Regions from separate parts of the Nocardioides sp. Z24_21 genome, predicted to be linked through region 1. Evidence: riboswitches for the same ligand, from Rfam matches in the RefSeq annotation. Region 1 holds a riboswitch; the other holds the start of a gene.
What was found. Region 1 has a riboswitch for thiamine pyrophosphate ahead of thiE (thiamine phosphate synthase). Riboswitches for the same ligand answer to the same signal wherever they lie in the genome.
Positions count from the first base shown of each region.

Region 1 (7,757 bases):
ATGCGGCGGCCCCGGGCCCGCGGCTGGCGGCCCATGAAGATGTTCTCGGTGACCGACAGGTCGGGGAAGAGCGTCGGCTCCTGGTAGATCACGGCGACGCCCGCCTGCTTGGACTCCGCGGTCGACCCGAAGTCGACGGCGCCACCGTCGAGCTCGAAGGTGCCGGAGTCACGGCGGTGCACGCCGGCGACGACCTTGACGAGGGTCGACTTGCCCGCGCCGTTCTCGCCGATGAGAGCGTGGATGCTGCCCGCCTCGACGACGATGCTTCCCGACCGCAGGGCGACCACGGGCCCGAACGACTTGGAGACGTCGTGCAGCGCGAGCACCGGTGCGACGGTGTTGCTGGCGGACATGGCCCTCTTCCCGGGGGTGTTGAAAGGTTTCAGGTGGGAAGCAACGTAAGTGGCGGTCATCACAGGCGTCAAGCACATCCGCAGACTTTCTTGTGACGTTTCATTCACACCGGCCTTGGTCTACGCTCCTGTGGACCGCACACCCGAGGGAGACCGATGGCGAAGAGCAACCACGTGTTGCGCAACGGGCGTCGGCCTTCGGTCAAGGACGTCGCCGAGCTCGCCCAGGTCTCCCTCGGCACCGTGAGCAACGTCCTCAACCGTCCCGACCGGGTCAGCGTCGGCACGCGTGAGCGCGTCGAGCGGGCGATGAGCGAGCTCGGCTTCGTGCTCAACGAGTCGGCCCGCCAGCTGCGGATGGGCCGGAGCGACACCCTGGCCTACGTCATGCTCGACGCGACCAACCCGTTCTTCACCGACGTCGCCCGCGGCATCGAGCTGGCGGCCGAGAAGGCCGACCTCTCGCTGTTCCTGTGCAACAGCGACGCCCGCGACGCCCGCGAGGGCGCCCACCTGGCACACCTGCAGCAGCAGCGGGTCGACGGCATCCTGATCACACCGGTCGACCCCGAGTCCGCCACGCTCGCGCGGATCACCGCCCACGGCACGCCGGTGGTGATCGTCGACCGCTCCAACACCACCGGCGCGTTCTGCTCGGTCACGGTCGACGACCGGCTCGGCGGACGGGTGGCGATCGAGCACCTCGTCGACCGCGGGCACACCCGCGTCGCCTTCGTCGGCGGCCCCTCCTCGCTCGGCCAGGTGCGCGACCGCTACGACGGCGCCCGGGCCGCGTGGGACGAGGCCGGCCTCGCCGAGTCCGACCTCCTCCACGTCGAGACCGACGGCCTGTACTTCGAGGAGGGACGCCTCGCCGGCGAGCGCCTCGCCGGCCTCCCCCGGCGCAGCCGTCCGAGCGCGGTCTTCTGCGCCAACGACCTCATCGCCCTGGGCCTGCTGCAGCAGGTGGTCTCGACCGGCCAGCGGGTGCCCGAGGACCTCGCCATCGTCGGCTACGACGACATCGCCTTCGCGGCGGGCGCCGCCGTGCCCCTCACCTCGGTGCGCCAGCCGCGCCAGGCCCTCGGCGCGGCCGCGGCCGAGCTCCTCATCGAGGAGATCAACGATCCCGGCCACCGGCACCAGCAGATCGAGTTCACCCCCGAGCTGATCGCCCGCACCTCGACGCTGGGCTAGGCCCCTCGACGCGCTCCTCGACCGGCTCCGCGCGATTGAATCGAACCAATCACGCAGGTCGGCGCGGCGCGGCGAGGCCACAAACGACTCAGGGCCCTGAGGCGGCGAGGCGGACCCGGTCGGCCCCCGGCGAGGTAGGATCGGGATCGTTGTGTGCGGGAGCTCGGACTGACCGGGCTGAGAGTGTGGCTGAACGTGCCGCTGACCGCTTGAACCTGACCGGGTAATGCCGGCGTAGGGAGCGCGCATGGATATGTTTGGTGAGCATGTATCGAGCCGGGTGCCTGGGGCTCCGTCGAGCCACCCGATCGGTCGCCTGCACGTGCTCACCGATGCACGCGGAGGCAGGGACGCGCTCGGTGTGGTCGCCGCAGCGGTCGGCGCCGGGGCCCCGGTGGTCCAGGTGCGCGCCAAGGACTGCACCGACCGGGTGCTCCACGACTTCGCGCATCGGGTGGTGGAGCTCTGCGCACCGGCCGGGGTGACCTGCATCGTCAACGACCGCGTCGATGTGGCGCTCGCCGTGGGCGCGGCGGGAACCCATCTGGGCGCAGACGACCTGCCCATCGCAGCCGTACGCCGGGTCGCGGGTCCCGGGCACCTGATCGGAGGCACCGCCCGGGATCCCGAGCGGGCGGCTGTCCTGGTCGCGGCGGGCGCCGACTACCTCGGCGTCGGGCCCGCCCATCCCACGGTGACCAAGGCGGGGTTGCCGGACCCATTGGGTCCGCGGGCCGTCGGCGCGGTGGCCCGTGCGGTGGACGTCCCGGTGATCGCGATCGGCGGAGTCACCGCCCGGCACGTTGCGGAGCTGCTGGCGGCCGGTGCCCATGGGGTCGCCGTGGTGAGCGCGATCTCGGACGCAGCTGATCCCGCCGGGGCCACCCGCACGCTCCTGCAGGCCCTGGACGCGGCGCGATGAGTGGCGCTGGCGTCGACGTCGTCGATGTCGCGATCGCCGGTGGTGGACTGGTCGGGCTGGGAGTCGCCTGGCGGTGCGCCCAACAGGGGTTGTCGGTGGCGGTGGTGGACGACGCCCCGGGGACCGGCGCGTCCTATGCCGCGGCCGGGATGCTGGCGCCGGCTGCCGAGGCGGGCTACGGGGAGGAACGGCTGCTCGAGCTGTGCCGGGCGTCGTTGGCCCGCTATCCGGCCTTCGTGGCTGAGCTGGAGCGGGCAAGCGGCATCGCGGTCGGGCTGCGCACGGTCGGCACGTGCGTGGTCGGGTTCGATGCCGACGACATAGCCGCCCTCGACGTGCTGCATTCATTCCAGCGCGAGCTCGGGCTCCGGGCTGAGCGGATCACCGCACGCGAGGCACGGCGCCAGGAGCCGGCGCTGACGCCACGGCTCCGCGGTGCGCTGCGCATGGCCGATGACCACTCCGTCGACGCTCGTGCGTTGCATGCCGCACTGCGCGCGGCCGCGGAGGCGGCAGGCGTCCGCATGGTGGCCTCCAGGGTGGCCTCGGTGTGGGTGCGCCACGGCCGTGCGGTCGGCCTGCAGCTGGCTCGGGGCACCGCGGTGGCGGCCGATCAGGTGGTCCTGGCGCTCGGCGCGCACAGCGCGTCACTGCCGGGTGTGCCACCGCTGCCGGTGCGCCCGGTCAAGGGGCAGATCCTGCGGTTGCGCGGCGCCTCGGGGCTCCTCGCCGGGTCGGTGCGCGCCCTGGTCCGTGGCCGGCACGTCTACCTCGTGCCCTACGCGGACGACCACCTGGTCGTCGGTGCCACGGTCGAGGAGAGAGGGTTCGACGCCACGGTCACCGCCGGCGCGGTGCACGAGCTGTTGCGCGACGCGATCGAGGTCGTGCCGGGCGTCACCGAGCTGGAGCTGGTCGAGACGCTCGCGCGCCCGCGACCCGGCACACCCGACAACGCTCCGATCCTCGGAGCGTCGACGATGCCCGGCCTCGTGCTGGCGTGCGGCCACCATCGCAACGGTGTCCTGCTGACTCCGGTGACTGCTGACGCGCTCGCCGAGCTGCTGGTCACCGGAACCACCCCCGAGCTCGCGGCGCCGTTCGCGCTCGACCGATTCGGAAGGTGAGAGAAGTGCAGATCACCGTCAACGGAGTCCCCGCCGACGTCGTCGACCACGTCACGGTCGCAGCACTGGTCCGCGACCGCGTGGACGAGCGGAACCGGATCGCGGTCGCGGTCAATGCCGAGGTGGTGCCACGCAGCCGGTGGGACGCGACACCGCTCAGTCCGGGCGACAGCATCGAGCTGCTCGCCGCCACAGCAGGAGGGTGAAGACGATGACCGTGGATCAGGTGGCGCCAGCACTGGAGGCGGAGGAGCAGCGCGACGCCTTCGTGCTGGCCGGGAAGACGTTCGCCTCCCGGCTGCTGCTCGGCACCGGCGGGGTGCCCAGCCTGGAGGCGCTCGAACGCGCCGTCGCGGCCTCAGGGACGCAGCTGGTCACGATCGCCCTGCGTCGGGTCGAGACTGCGACCAGCACGGGCCTGCTCGAGGTCCTCGATCGCTGCGGGGTCCAGCTGCTGCCCAACACCGCAGGGTGCATGACCGCCCGCGAGGCGGTCCGGACCGCCCACCTCGCCCGCGAGGCGTTCGACACCGGGTGGGTCAAGCTCGAGGTCGTCTCCGACGAGCAGACGCTGCTGCCCGACCCGATCGAGCTGCTCGATGCCGCCGAGCAGCTGGTCGCCGACGGATTCACCGTGCTGCCCTACACCAGCGACGACCCCATCCTCGCCCGCAGGCTCGCCGACGCCGGATGTGCGGCGGTGATGCCGCTGGGGTCCCCGATCGGCAGTGGCCTCGGCATCACCAACCGTCACAACATCGCGCTGATCCGCGAGCTCGTCTCGGTGCCGGTGATCCTCGACGCAGGCATCGGCACCGCCTCGGATGCCGCGCTGGCGATGGAGCTCGGGTGCGACGCGGTGCTGCTCGCCTCGGCGGTGACCCGTGCCCGCGATCCCGAGCGGATGGCCCTGGCCATGCGACACGGCGTCGAGGCCGGGCGCCTGGCGTCCCGGGCCGGGCGGATCCCGCGCCGGTGGCACGCCCAGGCGTCCACCTCGATGCAAGGACGCGCCGACCTGTGAACCTGCCGCCGTTGCTCGTCCTCACCGACCGTTCCCAGTGCTCCGGCCCTCTGGTCGAGGTCGTCGTGGCGGCGGTCGGGGCCGGCGCGCGCGCCGTCGTACTGCGCGAGAAGGACCTGCCCGAGGCCCAACGGGCGGAGCTGGCCGAGCAGCTGCGCGCCGTCCTCTCCCCCGTCGGAGGGATGCTGATCACCGCCGGCGCTCGCGGTGACGCGGTGCACCTGGCCGCGGGCGATGGCTTCCCGACGCCTCGTCCTTCGTTGGTCGGCCGTTCCTGCCACGACGCACCCGAGCTGGGATCCGCCGGCGAGGAGGGCTGCGACTACGTCACGGTCTCGCCGGTGTTCGCCACCATGTCCAAGCCCGGCTACGGGCCGGCACTTGGCGTCCACGGGCTGGCCCGGCTCACCGACGTCGCAGCGTCGCCGGTCTATGCGCTCGGTGGGGTGTTCCCGACCGATGTCGCGGAGTGCCTCGCGGCCGGTGCGTCCGGGATCGCGGTGATGGGGCCGGTCATGCGGACCCCGCAGCTCGTGGCCGCCTATCAGGTGGCGCTGTCGCAGGCGGCCTCGTGACCCCCGCGATCGCCCTCAGCATCGCCGGCTCCGACTCCAGCGGTGGCGCGGGCGTCCAGGCCGACCTCAAGACGTTCGCTGCACTCGGCGTGTACGGCACCTGCGCCGTCACCGCGCTGACCGCCCAGAACACCTGCGGCGTCACCGGTATCCACGTCGTGCCCGCGGAGTTCGTCGTCGACCAGGTGGAAGCGGTGCTCGACGACCTCGCCGTCGCCGCGGTGAAGACAGGCATGCTCGCGACCCCCGCCATCGTCTCCGCGGTCGCGGAGCTCGCTGCGGCGGGTCGACTGCCCAACCTCGTCGTCGACCCGGTGATGGTCGCCTCCAGCGGCGACCGCCTGCTCGACCCCGAGGCCGAGTCCCTCTACGTCGAGGCGTTGCTGCCACATGCCAGCATGCTGACCCCCAACCTGCGCGAGGCCGAGGTGCTGCTCGGCGCCCCCATCCGTTGCATGGCGGAGCAGCGGGAGGCGGCTCGTGCCCTGGGAGCGCTCGGTCCGGCCGTCATCGTGATCACGGGCGGCCACCCGGTCTCCGACAGCTCCGACCAGGCCGTCGACGTCGTCTGGGACGGCAGCTCGACCTACGACCTGTCGGCTCCGCGCGTCGACACGGTCAACAACCACGGCACCGGCTGCACCTTCGCAGCGGCAGCGGCCGCGGCGATGGCCGGAGGAGCGCCGCCCGCCCAGGCGCTCCTCACGGCGAAGGACTTCGTCTCCCGCGCGCTCGGCAGGGGGGCGTCCCTGCGGCTCGGCCGCGGCCACGGACCGCTCGGCCACTTCGCCGCAGAGCACCCGTGAATCTGGCCTCGGTCGCCGGGTCGGCGTGGGAGGGATGCCTGCCGGGTCGTGGCTCAGCCGACGGCGCCAGCACCGAAATGGACGAAGCCCCGGATCCGAGGATCCGGGGCCTGTCACACGTGCGCGAGGGGGGAGTTGAACCCCCACGTCCTTTCGGACACACGGACCTGAACCGTGCGCGTCTGCCTATTCCGCCACTCGCGCCAGAAGCGGGCTCAGGCTACCCCACGGCCGAGGCTGGCTCCCAATCGGCCGGGAGGTCGTGCCGGACGGGCGCGGCGATCCCGGGCCGACCGGGGCGGCACCGTGGCGAGGGGGCGGGCGGCCGGTACGCTCGGCCGCACCGGCCGGGCGGTGGGTCATGCCTGCCCGCCCACGACGATCCGACCGAGCGCGACGAGAGGAGGCCCGATGCCGAACCCGCTGCAGCGCTTCGAGCAGCGGCTCGAGACCGTGATCTCCGGTGTCTTCGCCCGGGCCTTCCGCAGCGCCGTCCAGCCCGTCGAGATCGCCGCGGCCCTCCAGCGCGAGTGCGACAACAACGCCCAGGTGCTCAGCCGCCAGCGCCGGCTCGTCCCCAACGACTTCCACGTCGAGCTGTCGGCCACCGACCTCGAGCGCATCGTCGGCCTGGGCCGCGCGCTCGAGCAGGACCTCGTCGACCAGCTCCAGGACCACGCGGACGCCCAGGGCTACGTGTTCACCGGTCCCATCGGCATCGCCTTCGAGACCGCCGACGACCTGACGACCGGCCGCTTCCGCATCCGCTCCAAGGCGCAGGCGAGCGTGACCGACAACGACCAGCGCACCCGTACGCGCTCCTCGCACGCCACCCTCGAGGTCAACGGCACCCGGCACCCGCTGCGGCCCCCAGGCCTGGTGATCGGCCGCGGCACCGAGGCCGACCTGCGCATCAACGATCCCGGCGTGAGCCGGCGCCACCTCGAGCTCGTGGTGAGCATCGACGGCGTCGAGGCCGTCGACCTCGGCTCGACCAACGGCATCCTCGTCGACGGGTCGAAGGTGACGCGGGCCCGGCTGCGCGACGGCTCCACGCTCCGCATCGGCCACACCGACATGACGGTCCGCATCGACGGCGGTCGCGACGAGGCCGGGGGCTGGAATGTCTGAGCTGACCCTGTTCCTGATCCGGATGGCGTTCCTCGCGATCCTCTGGATCTTCGTGCTGTCGGCGATCTCGGTCATCCGCTCCGACATGTTCGGCGCGCGCGTGCCCGAGACCGCGCGCAACGGCGCGCCGGCGTCGAGCCGCAAGGCCAAGGCCACCAAGACCAAGGCGCCCCGCAAGCCGCGCCGCGGAGCGCCCACCCATCTCATCGTGGTCGAGGGGGAGAACGCCGGCGTGCGCGCCGAGCTCGCCGACGCCCCGCTCCTCATCGGCCGCGGCAGCGACGCCGCGATCAAGCTCGACGACGACTACGTCTCCACCCGCCACGCCCGCGTCGCCGCGAGCGGCGACGAGTGGTTCGTGGAGGACCTCGGCTCCACCAACGGCACCTATGTCGGCCCCGTCCGCATCACCCAGCCCACCACCATCGGCCCCGGCGTCCAGGTCCGCGTCGGCAAGACGATCCTGGAGCTGAGGAAGTGATGTACCTCCACTACTCCGCGATCTCCGACGTGGGCCGGGTCCGCCGGGAGAACCAGGACAGCGGCTACGCCGGGCCCTGGCTGCTCACGGTGTGCGACGGCGTCGGCGGCGCGGTGCGCGGCGACCTCGCCTCCAGCA
Region 1 covers NZ_JBYTTH010000004.1:358,228-365,984, reverse strand. The annotation lists gene AC3X7Z_RS15245 (sugar ABC transporter ATP-binding protein) at 1-356, opposite strand, end outside; gene AC3X7Z_RS15240 (LacI family DNA-binding transcriptional regulator) at 513-1,553, shown strand; TPP riboswitch at 1,699-1,811, shown strand; gene thiE (thiamine phosphate synthase) at 1,876-2,475, shown strand; gene thiO (glycine oxidase ThiO) at 2,472-3,602, shown strand; gene thiS (sulfur carrier protein ThiS) at 3,608-3,808, shown strand; gene AC3X7Z_RS15220 (thiazole synthase) at 3,814-4,626, shown strand; gene AC3X7Z_RS15215 (thiamine phosphate synthase) at 4,623-5,201, shown strand; gene thiD (bifunctional hydroxymethylpyrimidine kinase/phosphomethylpyrimidine kinase) at 5,198-6,007, shown strand; tRNA gene AC3X7Z_RS15205 (tRNA-Leu) at 6,128-6,211, opposite strand; gene AC3X7Z_RS15200 (FHA domain-containing protein) at 6,419-7,138, shown strand; gene AC3X7Z_RS15195 (FHA domain-containing protein FhaB/FipA) at 7,131-7,619, shown strand; gene AC3X7Z_RS15190 (PP2C family protein-serine/threonine phosphatase) at 7,619-7,757, shown strand, end outside.

Region 2 (7,757 bases), on a different contig from region 1:
CACCGACAGCGCCGCCGCCGCCCGGAGGTCGAAGATCGTGGTGGTGAGCAGGTAGATCTCGGTCTCGACCGTCGCGTACCGGACCCCGCCGAGGGTGAGCACGATGCCGAACGCCGTCGCGCAGAAGAGGAAGACGATGCTCGCCGCGCCGACGATCGCCGGCCGCAGCGCCGGGAGGGTGACCGTGCGCAGCACCTGCCACGGCGAGGCGCCGAGCGCGGCCGCCGCCTGGCCCGGGCGAGGGTCGAGCGACTCCCAGGCGACGCCGACGGTGCGCACCACGACCGCGATGTTGAAGAAGACCAGGCCGCACACGATGGCGACGGGTGTGCCGTCGAGGCCCAGGAAGCCGAGCGGTCCGCCCTCGCCCAGCAGCTGGCGGAACGCGACGCCGACCACGACGGTCGGCAGCACGAACGGCACCAGCAGCGCCGCGCGCACCGCGGCGCGTCCGGGCAGCGCGAGCCGGTGCAGGGCGTACGCCGCCGGCAGGCCGAGCACGACCGCGAGCAGCGTGGCGACGGCCGACGTCCACACGGTGAACCAGGCGACCCGGTGCACCCGCGGGCGGGCGAGGACGTCGAGCACCGCCCCCGGAGCGAGGCGGCCGTCGACGACGAACCCCTCGGCGAGCATCCCGCCCACCGGCAGCACGAAGAGGACGCCGAGCACCAGCACCGGCGCCGCGGCCAGCGCGAGGAGCGCGACGATGCGCCTCATCGCGAGACGACGTCGGTCCACTCGGTCAGCCACTGCTCGCGGTTGGCGGCGATCTCGTCCGGGTCCACCTCGTAGGGGTCGCTCGGCTGCGGGGCGAACTCGGCCCACTCCTCGGGGACGCTCGCGCCGGGCATCACCGGGAAGACGTACATCGACTCGGGCAGTGCCGACTGGACCTCGTCGCTGAGCAGCCACTCGACCAGCGCCGCGGCGCCGTCGGGGTTGTCGGCGCCGGCCAGCACGCCGACGTACTCGACCTGCCGGAAGCAGGTGTCGAGCAGGGCCGCGGTCGTCGACCTCCCGCCGCTGACGGTGAAGGCCGGGGAGGAGTCGTAGGAGACGACGATCGGGCGGGTGCCGTTGTCCGAGCCGGCGGTGAAGTCGCCGTAGTAGGCGTCCTCCCACCCGTCGACGACCTTGGCGCCGTTGGCGAGCAGGTCGGTCCAGTAGTCGGGCCAGGCGTCGCCGAAGGCGGCCACGGTGGCGAGGAAGAAGGCCATGCCGGGGCTGCTGGTGGAGGCGCCCGGGGTGACCAGGAGGTCGCGGTAGTCCTCGTCGGCGAGGTCCTCGAGGGTGCGCGGGGGCTCGAGGCCCTCCTCGGCGAACCAGGCGGTGTCGACGTTGACGCAGACGTTGGCCGAGTCGACCGGGACGAGCCGGTCGCCACCCTGAGGCAGGACGTACTCCTCGGGCGGCGTGGCCGTCGTGGTCACCTCGGCGAAGGCGCCCTCGCCGAGCGGGCGGGACGCGAAGGTGTTGTCGATGCCGAAGGCGGCGTCGGCGATGGGGTTGTCGGCGGTGAGGCTCAGCTTGGTGGCCAGGGTGCCGGCGTCGCCCGCGCCGCGGACCTCGAGGTCGTAGCCGGTCTCGTCCTCGAACGCCTTCACCAGCCTCTTGGGCAGGTGGAAGGACTCGTGCGTGGCCAGGACGACGGTGCCGCCGCCCTCGGCCCCCGCCGCCGACGAGGACGGCTCGGTGGCGGTGGACCCGTCGTCGTCCGCCCCGCCGGAGAGGCTGCAGCCGGCCAGGGCCAGCGCGGTGACTGCCGTGAGGGCAGGGCGGAGGATCGCGTGCTTCATCTGGACTCCCTATCGCCGGTGCTAGCCGGATCAGGTTCGGAGGGTCTGCGGCTGGTCCGCACTCTCAGCACGCCTGCACGTGCTCCCCTGTCTTCGTGGCGCCCACCCTAGCGCCGACCCGGTGCCGACGGGTCCCACCCGCCCCTACGCTGCGTGGCATGCCGAGCCGCCGCCACGACCTCCTCGCCCGCATCGTGCCCGTCCTGCGCCGCTCCCGCGAGCTCGACGACGAGCCCACCGAGCGCGCCCGCGTCGAGGCGTGGCACCGCACCCTGGACCGCAGCCTGCCGACCCGCGTCGTGCCGGGATTCGCGCGCCGCTGGGAGGTCTCGGTCACCGACATCGGCTTCCCCTCCTACGTCCTGACGCCGCGCAGGCGTCCGGCGACCCGCACGCTCTACTACGTGCACGGCGGCGGCTTCATGGCGCCGATCGATCCCTTCCACGTGCGCTACGCGACCCGGCTGGCCGACGCGATCGGCGCACGCGTCGTGCTGCCCGACTACCCGCTCGCTCCCGAGCACACCTGGGCCGACTCCCACGACGCGCTGGTCGAGGACGCCGCGAGGTGGGCGGCTGCGGACGGCGGCGCGGTGCTGGCCGGCGACTCCGCCGGCGGCGGGCTGGCGCTCGCCGTGGCGCTGTCGATGCGCGACCGCGGACTGGCTCCGGCGACGTCGCTCGTCCTGCACGCGCCCTGGGTCGACCTCACCACCTCGACGCCCGAGACCTTCGCCCTCGACGCGGTCGACCCCTGGCTGTTCATGGGCAAGACGCAGGCGTACGCCGCGTGGTGGGCCGGGTCGGCCGACGACCTCGCGCGGCCCGAGGTGTCGCCCGCGCTCGGCGACCTCGCCGGGCTGCCGCGCGCGCTGATGCTCTACGGCACCCGCGACCTGCTCGCCCCCGGCTGCCGGCTGCTGGCCCGGCGCGCCGCGGAGGCCGGGTGGGACCTGACCGCCGTCGAGGAGCCCGACCTGATCCACGTCTACGGCCTGCTGCCGGCCGTCCCCGAGAGCGCCCGAGCCTTCCGGCGGGTCACGGAGTTCGTCCGGTGAGGGTGCTGGTCGCCGGTGTCGACGAGCTGCCCGCGCGCCTGGCGTACGACGTGTGGCGGCTGCGCCAGGAGGTGTTCGTCGTCGAGCAGGACTGCCCCTACCCCGACCTCGACGGCCGCGACCTCGAGGCGAGCACCCGCCACGTGGTGCTCCTCGACGACGGCGACGAGGTGGTGGGCACCCTCCGCGTGCTCGAGGACGGGGACGCGCTGCGGATCGGCCGCGTCGTCGTCGCTGCGGCCGCCCGCGGGCGCGGGCTCGCGGCGCGGATGATGGACGAGGCGATGGCGCTGTGCGCCGACCGGGCGGTGCGCCTCGACGCCCAGACCCCGCTCACGGCGTTCTACGCGGCGTGGGGCTTCGAGGTGGCGGGCCCGGAGTTCGACGAGGACGGCATCATGCACGTCCCGATGAGGAGGCAGGCGCGGCCGCGACCATGAGCACCGGGCCGAGCACCTCCTCGCGGACCAGCCGCGAGTCGGGCGACAGCCCGCCCACGACGGTGGGCGCGAACCACCACCCGGGACGGTCGAGGGGCTGACCGCCCAGCGCGACGTCGCCGCCCTCGCTCCGGGCGAGGTCGAGGTAGCGCCGCACCCGGTCGCGAGCCACCGCCGAGCGCAGCGGTCCGCAGACGGTGGCGGGGTCGGCCGGGTCGCCCACGGCGACGGCCCGCATGGTCTCGACGGCCACCTGCAGCGCCTCGCCATGGCGGTGCGCCGGCACGACCACGCTCGCCGGGAGGCGGCAGCCCTGGCCGGCGTTGGCCGCCACCGCCGACGCGGCGCGGGCCACGACGTCGGCGAGGTCGGCGTCCTCGCCGACCCGCACCGACTGGGCGCCGCCCACGTCGAGGTGCAGCCGCTTGCCGGCGCGCTGGCCGGCCTGGTGCACCCGCTCGGCCACGACGGCCGACCCGGTGAGCGACACCTCGTCGACGCGGTCGTCGAGGGTGAGGGCGATCGCGACGTCGACGTCGCGGGTGGTCACCACGTTGAGCACGCCGCGCGGCAGCACGTCGAGGCCGATGCGGCCCAGCTCGATCGCGGCGCTCGCGGCCTCGGCGGCGGGCTTGAGCACGACGGCGCCTCCCGCGGCGAGGACCCGCCCGACCTCCGCGACCGCCACGGCCAGCGGCGAGGTGGCGGGCGTGACCACGGCGGTCACCCCGGCCGTCGCGGCGGGCTGGGGCCGGCGGGACGCCATCGTCGCGAGCGCGGCGTCGAGGTGGGCGTCGCGCAGGCCGACCGGCACGCCGGTCTCGGCCGCCATCAGCGCGACGAGGGCGTCGGCGTGCTCGGCCACCGCGGCGGCGAAGCGGCGTACGGCCTCGGCGCGGAGGTCGGCGTCGCCTCCCCACTGCGTCGCGTCGACGGCGCGCCGGGCGGCGGTCACCGCCGCGCGGGCGTCGCCAGCGTCCGCGTCGGGCAGCTCCCAGAGCGGCTCGCCGGTGGCGGGGTTGCGGACGGGGAAGGCCCAGCCCTGGCCCGTCGGGCGCTCCGTGCCGTTGATCGGCAGCCCTCGGGGGCGGGCGTGCTTGCTCATGCGGAGCACTCCATCACGGCGCAGGGGCGCCGCCACCACCCCGGGTGGCTAGCCTCCTCACATGCGCGACGACCTCGGGGCGGACGTCCCCCTGCGGGCCCTCGCCACCCGCATCGTCTCCCTCGTCCCGAGCCTGACCGAGGCCATCGCCGCCACGGCGCCCGACCGGCTGGTCGGGGCCACCGACTGGTGCACCCACCCCGCCGACCTCGCCGTCGCCCGGGTGCGCGGCACGAAGAACCCCGACCTCGCCGCGATCAGGGCCCTGTCCCCCGACCTGGTCGTGGCCAACATGGAGGAGAACCGCGAGCTCGACGTGCGCCGCCTCCGCGACGCCGGCGTGCCCGTCTGGGTGACGCGGATCGAGACCGTCGCCCAGTCGCTCGAGTCGATGTCGCGGCTGCTCGCCACCGCGCTCGACGTGCCCGATCCCGGCTGGCTGGTCGAGGCCCGGAGGCTGTGGGGCGCTCCCTCGCCGCGACGGCTCGCGGTCGCCGTGCCGATCTGGCGCGACCCGTGGATGGTCGTCGGGTCGCCGACCTACACCGACGACCTCCTCGCCACGGCCGGGCTGGTCAACGTGCTCGCCGACCGGGAGGGGCGCTACCCCACCGTCACGCCCGACGAGATCGACCGCGCCGGCGCCGACGTGGTGCTGCTGCCCGACGAGCCCTACGTCTTCACCGCCGACGACGGACCCGAGGCGCTGCGCACCCCGACGCGGCTGGTGTCGGGCCGGCTGCTGACCTGGTACGGCCCGGCGATGGTCGAGGCGCACGCCGTGCTCACCTCGCCGGATCGCTAACCTCCAGACATGACCCGCGACCCGATCGTCGAGGCCCACCGGCAGTGGGTGGCCCACGGCTGGGCGGAGGCGGCCGACGGGATGGCGATGGTGACCTCCCTCGTGCGCGCCCAGCAGCTGCTGATGGAGCGCATCGACGCCGTGCTGCGCCCGCGCGGGCTGACGTTCGCCCGCTACGAGGTGCTGCGGCTGCTGTCGTTCAGCCGCGGTGCCGCGATGCCGATGTCGCGACTCGGGTCGCTGCTGCAGGTGCACCCCACCAGCGTCACCAGCGCGGTGGACCGGCTGGTGGGCCAGGGCTACGTCGAGCGCGTGCGCAGCGACGAGGACAAGCGCGTCGTACGCGCCGTGCTGACCGAGGCCGGGAGGGAGTCGGTCGAGGAGGCGACACTCGCGCTCAACCGCGAGGTCTTCGAGGCGCCCGGGCTGCCCGCCTCGGAGGTGCGTGACCTGACCGACCGGCTGAGCGCGCTGCGGCTCGGGCTCGGGGACTCCTGAGGGTCGCGTCGGCGAAGTGACTTCCGAGTAGATACTAGGAAGTCCTAGTATCTCCGCATGGCCGACCTGCACCTTCCCACCCACCCGATCCGACTGGTGACGGCGTCCGCGCTCTTCGACGGGCACGACGCCTCGATCAACATCATGCGGCGCATCCTGATGAGCCAGGGCTGCGAGGTCATCCACCTCGGGCACAACCGCTCCGTCCAGGAGGTCGTCGACGCGGCGCTGGAGGAGGACGTCCAGGGCGTGGCCGTGTCGTCCTACCAGGGCGGCCACGTGGAGTACTTCGAGTACCTCGTGGAGTCCCTGCGCGCCGCCGGCGCCGACCACGTGCGGGTCGTCGGGGGCGGCGGCGGCGTGATCGTGCCCCGGGAGATCGCCCGCCTCCGCGAGTCCGGGGTGACCATCTTCTCTCCCGAGGACGGCCAGCGGCTCGGCCTGGTCGGGATGATCAACACGGTCGTCGCCGACTGCGACGTCGACCTGTGGGGCGATCGGCAGGTCACGGCCGAGCAGGTCCTCTCCGGCGATCGCTTCGCCGTCGCCCGCGCCATCACCGGCGCCGAGGGCGGACACCTCGACGAGGCGCTGCTCGACGAGGTCCGCAGCGCGGCCGCGCGCCGCGTCGTGCCCGTGCTCGGCATCACCGGCACCGGCGGGTCGGGCAAGTCGTCGCTGACCGACGAGATCGTCCGGCGCTTCCGCACCGACCAGCAGGACAAGCTCCGCATCGCCGTCGTGGCGGTCGACCCGACCCGGCGCAAGGGCGGCGGCGCGCTGCTCGGCGACCGCATCCGGGCCAACTCCCTCGACGGCGACCGGGTGTTCTTCCGCTCGCTGGCCACCCGCGGCGCCCACGAGGTGCCCGAGCACCTCGCCGACGTGATCGCGGTGCTCAAGGCCGCCGGCCACGACCTGGTGATCGTCGAGACGCCCGGCATCGGGCAGGGCGACGCGGGCATCGTCCCGCTGGTCGACCACTCGCTCTACGTCATGACGCCGGAGTTCGGCGCCGCCTCGCAGCTGGAGAAGATCGACATGCTCGACTTCGCCGACAGCGTCGCGATCAACAAGTTCGAGCGCCGCGGCGCCAAGGACGCCCTGCGCGACGTCGGGCGCCAGCTCGTGCGCAACCGGGAGGCCTTCGGCAAGCAGCCGCACGACATGCCGGTCTTCGGCACGAGCGCGGCGACGTTCAACGACGACGGCGTCACCGCGCTCTACCAGCACCTGCGCGCGGAGCTCGCGGGCGCCGGCCTCGAGGTGCAGGAGGGCACCCTGCCGACCGTCGACGTGCGCCACTCCTCCGGCATCCGCCAGGTCGTCCCGGCCGACCGCGTGCGCTATCTCGCCGAGATCACCGAGACGGTCCGCGGCTACCACGCGCGCACCGCCGAGCTCGCCGAGGCCGCCCGCCACCTGCAGCGCGTCCAGCACGTCGCCGACCAGCTCGGCGACGCCGACGCGGGCGGGGTGCCCGAGCTGCTCGAGGCCGCCCGCAAGGGCGTGCCCCACGAGGTGGCCGACCAGATCGAGCGCTGGCCGGCGGTCGTGGAGTCCTACTCCGGCGACGAGCAGGTGGTCGTGGTGCGCGACAAGGAGATCCACACCAAGCTGACCCGCGAGTCCCTCAGCGGCAACAAGATCCCCCGTGTCTCGCTCCCCCGCTCCACCGACCACGGCGAGCTGGTGCGCTACTGGCGCAGCGAGAACCTGCCCGGCTACTACCCGTTCACCGCCGGCGTCTTCCCGTTCAAGCGCGACAACGAGGACCCGGCGCGGATGTTCGCCGGCGAGGGCGATCCGGCCCGCACCAACCGCCGCTTCAAGATCCTCTCCCAGGGCCAGCCGGCGACCCGCCTGTCCACCGCGTTCGACTCCGTCACCCTCTACGGCCGCGACCCCGACCCGCGGCCCGACGTCTACGGCAAGGTCGGCACTTCCGGCGTCTCGGTCGCCACCCTGGCGGACATGAAGGCGCTCTACGACGGCTTCGACCTCGTCGACCCGAGCACGAGCGTGTCGATGACGATCAACGGCCCGGCGCCC
Region 2 covers NZ_JBYTTH010000002.1:439,692-447,448, reverse strand. The annotation lists gene AC3X7Z_RS08515 (ABC transporter permease) at 1-720, opposite strand, end outside; gene AC3X7Z_RS08510 (thiamine ABC transporter substrate-binding protein) at 717-1,799, opposite strand; TPP riboswitch at 1,789-1,898, opposite strand; gene AC3X7Z_RS08505 (alpha/beta hydrolase) at 1,958-2,857, shown strand; gene AC3X7Z_RS08500 (GNAT family N-acetyltransferase) at 2,854-3,297, shown strand; gene AC3X7Z_RS08495 (aldehyde dehydrogenase family protein) at 3,254-4,402, opposite strand; gene AC3X7Z_RS08490 (helical backbone metal receptor) at 4,464-5,207, shown strand; gene AC3X7Z_RS08485 (MarR family winged helix-turn-helix transcriptional regulator) at 5,217-5,705, shown strand; gene icmF (fused isobutyryl-CoA mutase/GTPase IcmF) at 5,763-7,757, shown strand, end outside.
Region 2: another riboswitch for thiamine pyrophosphate. It lies ahead of AC3X7Z_RS08510 (thiamine ABC transporter substrate-binding protein); the one in region 1 lies ahead of thiE (thiamine phosphate synthase).